Oleomonas cavernae: one gene and its partner. The protein of the gene in region 2 binds, or shares a complex with, the protein of the main gene of each other region. Links are inferred from orthologs where the notes say so. Each region holds a gene or a part of one and is shown on either strand. Other genes may lie near its edges.

Region 1 (3,112 bases), on a different replicon or contig from region 2:
CAGCGCGACCAGCGGCCCGGTTTTCAGGCGTTGCAGCCGGGCCGGCCACTGCGCACCGGCAATCCCGGCCTCGATCGCCGGCGCCGGCAGGTCCAGCAGCAGGGCAGCGGCGGCGGCGGTCGCGGCATTGGCGATCTGGTGCGGCCCGGCCAGGCTGGGCCGTGGCAGGTGCCAGGCCGGCTGTCCCGGCCGCGCGAAGCGGAAGCCCTCGTCGGTCGCGGCATATTGGAAATCGATGCCGGCAATGATCAGCGGCGCGTCCAGCAGGTCCGCCTGCGCCGCGATCACGCCCAGGGCCTCGGCCGGCTGCGGGCCGATCACGGCGGGCACGTCGGGCTTCAGGATGCCGGCCTTCTCGGCGGCGATTGCCTTGATGTCGTCGCCCAGGAACTCCCGATGGTCGAGGTCGACCGGTGTGATCACGCTCAAGTGCGGCCGCGCCACCACATTGGTCGCATCCAGCCGCCCGCCCAGGCCGACCTCGAGCAGCAGCAGGTCGGCGGGATTGCGCGCGAAAGCCAGGAAGGCCGCGGCGGTGGTCACCTCGAAGAAGGTGATCGGCGCCTCGCCATTGGCCCGCTCGCATTCCTCCAGCAGGGCGATCAGCGCCGCCTCGTCGATCAACTGCCCGGCCAGCCGGATGCGCTCGTGGAAGCGCACCAGGTGGGGCGAGGTATAGGCATGGACCCGCAGGCCCGCCGCCTCCCCGATCGCGCGCAGATAGGCGACGGTCGAGCCCTTGCCGTTGGTCCCGGCGACATGAATCACCGGCGGCAGGTCGCGCTCGGGATGCCCCAGGCGCGCCAGCAGCCGCTCCATCCGCCCCAGCGACAGGTCGATCTTCTTGGGATGCAGCCGGGTCAGGCGTTCAAGGACGAGGTCGGAGGTCATGGTAACCCGTAAAATCCCTCTCCGCCGCTTGCGGGGGAGAGGGAAGGGGCCCATCGCCGGTAGGCGATGGGAAGGGTGAGGTGGTGGGTGGAACGAGTGAGCTCTACGCCGTCGACCCACCTCACCCAACCCTCTCCCCCCTGAAGGGCGGAGAGGGCTTTTTTGGTCAGGCCCGCGCCGGCAGCTTCACCGCTGGCGGCGGCCGCCGGTTCATCAGGAGCGAGACCACCTTGGTCAGCCGTTCCTTCATTTCCTTGCGCGGCACCACCATGTCGATGATGCCGTGTTCCAGCAGGTATTCGGCACGCTGGAAGCCTTCGGGCAGTTTCTCGCGAATGGTCTGCTCGATCACGCGCTGGCCGGCAAAGCCGATCAGGGCACCCGGCTCGGCCATCTGGATGTCGCCCAGCATGGCGAACGACGCTGTCACGCCGCCGGTGGTCGGATCGGTGAGCACCACGATATAGGGCAGCTTCGCATCGCGCAGCATTTCGACCGCGACGGTTGACCGCGGCATCTGCATCAGGGAGAGAATGCCTTCCTGCATGCGGGCGCCGCCGGCCGCGGTAACCACGATCAGGGGCACGCCGTGATCGACGGCCCGTTCGGCCGCGGCGATCAGGGCCTCGCCCACCGCCAGACCCATGGAGCCGCCCATGAAGGCGAAATTCTGTACCGCCAGGACGGCACCCAGGCCGTTGACCGTGCCATAGGCCACCGCCATGGCATCGTTCTGCCCGGTCTTGGCCCGGGCGTCCTTCAGGCGGTCGGTGTAACGCTTCTCATCGCGGAATTTCAGCGGGTCGAGCTGGACCTCGGGGATCGGCACCAGGGTGAAGCCGGGGTCGAGGATCAGCTCGATGCGCTCGCTCAGGCCAAAGCGCATGTGGTGACCGCAATGGTGGCAGACGTTCAGGTTCTCGGCCAGTTCGCGGTGGAACAGCATCTGGCCGCAACCGGGGCACTTGGTCCACAGGTTGTCGGGCGTGTCGCGCTTGACGAAGGCGGCCCGGATCTTGGGACGGACGACGTCGTTCAGCCAATTCGCCATGCTTGGATCCTCGAACTGTTAGGCGGCGTTGCGCTTCACGCCGCGCACGCCGGCGGCCAGACGCGCCACGAATTCACTGACCCGGGCCGCCACCGGCGCGCCCGAAACACCTTCCGCCGCGGCCTTGCCGATCAGCGAGACCACGGCACTGCCGACCACCGCCGCGTCGGCATATTCGACGATCGCTGCCGCCTGCTCGGGCGAATTGATACCAAAGCCCACCGCGATCGGCAGGTCGGTATGGCGGCGGATGCGCGCGACCGCGGCCCCCACCTTGGTGGCATCGGGGCTGGCCGCGCCGGTGATGCCGGTGATCGAGACGTAGTAGACGAAGCCGCTGGTATTGGTCAGCACCGTGGGCAGGCGCTTGTCGTCGGTGGTGGGCGTCGCCAGGCGGATGAAGGCGATCTCTGCCGCCAGCGCCGGCAGGCACAACTCGTCGTCTTCCTCGGCCGGCAGGTCGACCACGATCAGCCCGTCGATGCCGGCGGCGTTGGCATCGGCCAGGAACTTCGGCACGCCATAGGAATAGATCGGGTTGTAGTAGCCCATCAGGATGATCGGCGTGGCCTTGTCGCCCTCGCGGAAACGCCGCACCAGGTCCAGCGTCTTGCGCAGGGTCTGCCCGCCGCCCAGGGCCCGCAGGCCGCTGGCCTGGATCGCCGGGCCGTCGGCCATGGGATCGGTGAAGGGCATGCCGATCTCGATCACGTCGGCCCCTGCCGCGGGCAGGGCCTTGATCACCTCCAGCGAGGTTTCCAGGTCCGGGTCGCCGGCGGTCACGAACACCACCAGGCCGGGGCGGCCTTCGTCCTTCAGGGCAGCGAAACGGGCATCGATACGGGCGACGGTCACAATTTCGCTCCAAGCGCGCTGGCGACGGTGAAGATGTCCTTGTCGCCCCGGCCGCTCAGGTTGACCAGGATGATGTGGTCCTTGGGCAGCTTGGGCGCGATGCGGCCGACATGGGCCAGGGCATGGGCCGATTCCAGCGCCGGGATGATGCCTTCGAGCTTGGCGCAGAGCTGGAAGGCGTCCAGCGCCTCCATGTCGGTGGCCGAGACGAAATTCACCCGGCCGATGTCGTGCAACCAGGAATGTTCCGGGCCGATGCCGGGATAGTCGAGCCCGGCCGAGATCGAATGCGCCTCGATGATCTGGCCGTCGTCG
Region 2 (3,271 bases):
ACAATTTTTGCAGGGATGAGGACTCCGGGTCAATCGCGTCAGTTGCCGGGCCCTCGGCGTTGGTCTGGTCTACCAGCGTTCGCTTCGGGCGGATATCGCACCGCCCGAAACCGACGAGGGTTGAGCCTGCGCCTCACTCCGCCTTGGTGGTGCGGGCGATGAATTGTTCCAGCCAGTGGATGTGATAGTCGCCGTTCTGGAAGTCGGGCTCGCCGATCAGGCGCTGGTGCAGCGGGATCGTCGTCTCAATGCCGCCCACGACATATTCGTCCAGCGCCCGGCGCAGCCGCATCAGGCATTCGTTGCGGGTCTTGCCGTGGACGATCAGCTTGCCGATCAGGCTGTCGTAATAGGGCGGGATGCGATAGCCGGTATAGGCGGCCGAATCGATGCGCACGCCGGGGCCGCCGGGCGGGTGATAGTCCAGGATCTGGCCGGGCGACGGGGTGAAGGTCACCGGGTTCTCGGCGTTGATCCGGCACTCGATGGCGTGGCCGGCGAATTCGATATCGCTCTGGCTGAACGACAGGGGCGCGCCGGCGGCGATCCGGATCTGCTCGCGCACCACGTCGATGCCGGTTACTGCCTCGGTGATCGGGTGTTCGACCTGCAGGCGCGTGTTCATTTCGATGAAGTAGAACTCGCCGTTCTCGTACAGGAACTCGACGGTTCCCACGCCCAGATAGCCCAGCTTACGCATGGCGTCGGCGACGACATTGCCGATGCGGTTGCGCTCGTCGACGTTCAGGGCGGGCGAGGGGGCTTCCTCCAGCACCTTCTGGTGGCGGCGCTGCAGCGAGCAGTCGCGCTCGCCCAGATGCACGACATTGCCGAAGCTGTCGGCGATCACCTGGATCTCGATGTGCCGGGGCTGCCCTAAGTACTTCTCGATATAGACCGCGTCGTCGCCGAAGGCCGCCTTGGCCTCGGACCGCGCGGTCGACAGGGCGACGGCCAGTTCGTCGACGCTGCGCGCGACCTTCATGCCGCGGCCGCCGCCGCCCGAGGCCGCCTTGATCAGGACCGGGAAGCCGATCTCCCTGGCGATCTCGATCGCCTGTTCCTCGGTGGTCACGCCGCCTTCCGAGCCCGGCACCACGGGGATGCCCAGTTCCTTGGCCGTCTTCTTGGCGACGATCTTGTCGCCCATGACGCGGATGTGCTCGGGCTTGGGGCCGATGAAAGTGATGCCGTGCTCGCCCACGATCTGGGCGAAGTTGGCATTTTCCGACAGGAAGCCGTAGCCGGGGTGGATGGCGTCGGTATTGGTGATCTCGGCCGCCGAGATCAGCGCCGGGATGTTCAGGTAGCTCTTGTTCGACGGCGGCGGGCCGATGCACACGCTCTCGTCGGCCAGGCGGACATGCATGGCATCGGCGTCGGCGGTCGAATGGACCGCCACCGTCGAGATGCCCATTTCCTTGCAGGCCCGATGGATCCGCAAGGCGATCTCGCCACGGTTGGCGATCATGACTTTATCGAACATGGGGTGTCCTCAACCTCACTCGAGGATCACGAGGATCTCGCCATATTCCACGGGCTGGCCGTTGGCCACCGCGACCTTGACCACGGTCCCGGCCTGGGGCGCGGGAATCGGGTTCATGGTCTTCATGGCCTCGACGATCAGCAGGGTCTGGCCCTTCGAGACCCGGTCACCCGGCTTGATGAAATCGGGTGCGCCGGGTTCGGGCGCCGTATAGGCGGTGCCGACCATGGGCGAGGTCACCGGCGTGCCGGCGGGCTGGGCCGGCGGATTGCCCGCCCCGGTCGAGGCCGCGACCGCGGCGGCAGGCGCCATGGCGGCAACCGGCGCACCGGCGATGACCGTCACCTGGCGGGCGACACGGATGGAACGGCCATTTTCACTGACCTCGATTTCGGTCAGATCGGCTTCTGCCAACAACTCGGCCAGCTCGCGGATAAGCGTCTTGTCGAGCGACATTTTCGCCATCAAAAGGAATCTCCGATTTTAATCCGGCGTGTGGTGCCGGTTAGTTCCGTGGGGGCGGATCCTGGCCGATCAAACCCTTCACTGCCTCCAGAGCCAGCAGATAACCCTGAACGCCGAGGCCACATATCACACCCTTTGCTGCAAGTGCGATATAAGAGTGATGCCGGAAGGCCTCGCGCTGGAAGATGTTGCTCAGATGTACCTCGATGGCCGGTACTTCGGACGCCAGCAGCGCATCCATCAGGGCGATCGAGGTGTGGGTGAAGGCGCCGGCATTGATGATGATTCCCGCCGCGCGGCCGCGCGCGGCATGGATCCAGTCGATCAGCTCACCTTCATGATTTGATTGGTGAAATTCGACCTCGAGGCCGAAGCTTTCGCCCCAGGCTTCGACCATGGCCTTGATCCCGGCAAGGGTGTCGCGGCCATAGATGTGGGGTTCCCGGAGTCCCAACAGGTTGAGGTTGGGTCCATTCAGCACCAGAACGATCGGCCGCATCGCCCCCCCGGCTTGTTAGTGGCAAGTCCGCCGGGAATCGCCATGCCCGCGGCGATGGCACCTTACAGCCAGCGGCCAGCAGGTGCAAACCCGGCAGTTGCCGCCTCAATCGGCCGGGACCGGCACCCGCCGGTGGCGCTCGAGCACCTTGTCGATCAACTGGGACAGGGCAGCGAAGTCCACCGGCTTGGAAATGTAATCGTCCATGCCGGCTTCGATATAGCGCTCGCGGTCGCCCCGCATGGCGTGGGCGGTAACGGCGATGATCGGCACGGCGCCGAAGGGATGCGGCAGCTTGCGGATATGCGACGTCGCCTCGATGCCGTCCATTTCCGGCATGCGGACATCCATCAGGATCAGATCGTAGGTCTCGTTGCCCGCGCGTTCGACGGCCTCGACCCCGTTGTTGGCCACGGTGACGCGATGCCCGGTGCCGCCGAGCCGTGCCACCATCAATTTCTGGTTATAGGGGTGATCCTCGGCGATCAGGATTCTCAACGGGCCGGTCGCGGCGGGGGCGAACGCCTGGCGCGAGGGAGCGCCGGCGGCGGTGTTCTCCGGGAACGCTTCGACCTGAACCATGTCGAACGGCAAGGTTGCCCAGAAGGTCGACCCCCGGCCCGCCTGGCTGGTTACGCCGATGTCGCCGCCCATCAGCCCGGCGATTTCCCGGCAGATCGCCAGGCCCAGGCCCGACCCGCCATAGGTGCGGGCGATGGCCGCATCGGCCTGCTCGAACTTGCGGAACAGGCGACCCTGTACCTCCTCGTCGATGCCGATGCCGGAATCCTTTATCTCGAAGCGCAGCAGCACCTTGGGGC

What was found.
Region 1: the proteins of accB (region 2) and accD are in contact, whole or in part, in a solved structure (PDB 8UXZ), measured with the Escherichia coli proteins. The link is inferred for Oleomonas cavernae from one-to-one orthologs.

What each region holds. Positions count from the first base shown.
Region 1 is NZ_QYUK01000008.1:84,346-87,457, reverse strand. The notes cover bases 1-2,793. They hold accD (acetyl-CoA carboxylase, carboxyltransferase subunit beta), read right to left. Parts: upstream 1,943-2,793; coding sequence 1,058-1,942; downstream 1-1,057. Other genes in these bases: trpA (tryptophan synthase subunit alpha), read right to left, coding at 1,961-2,793; D3874_RS00625 (bifunctional folylpolyglutamate synthase/dihydrofolate synthase), read right to left, coding at 1-891. In the rest of the region: more of trpA, read right to left, coding at 2,794-2,797; trpB (tryptophan synthase subunit beta), read right to left, coding at 2,794-3,112.
Region 2 is NZ_QYUK01000011.1:1,995,962-1,999,232, reverse strand. The notes cover bases 227-3,178. They hold accB (acetyl-CoA carboxylase biotin carboxyl carrier protein), read right to left. Parts: upstream 1,952-3,178; coding sequence 1,502-1,951; downstream 227-1,501. Other genes in these bases: D3874_RS13405 (PAS domain S-box protein), read right to left, coding at 2,556-3,178; aroQ (type II 3-dehydroquinate dehydratase), read right to left, coding at 1,992-2,450; accC (acetyl-CoA carboxylase biotin carboxylase subunit), read right to left, coding at 227-1,486. Outside these bases: D3874_RS13425 (alpha/beta hydrolase), read left to right, coding at 1-19; more of accC, read right to left, coding at 134-226; more of D3874_RS13405, read right to left, coding at 3,179-3,271. UniProt on the Escherichia coli protein: This protein is a component of the acetyl coenzyme A carboxylase complex; first, biotin carboxylase catalyzes the carboxylation of the carrier protein and then the transcarboxylase transfers the carboxyl group to form malonyl-CoA.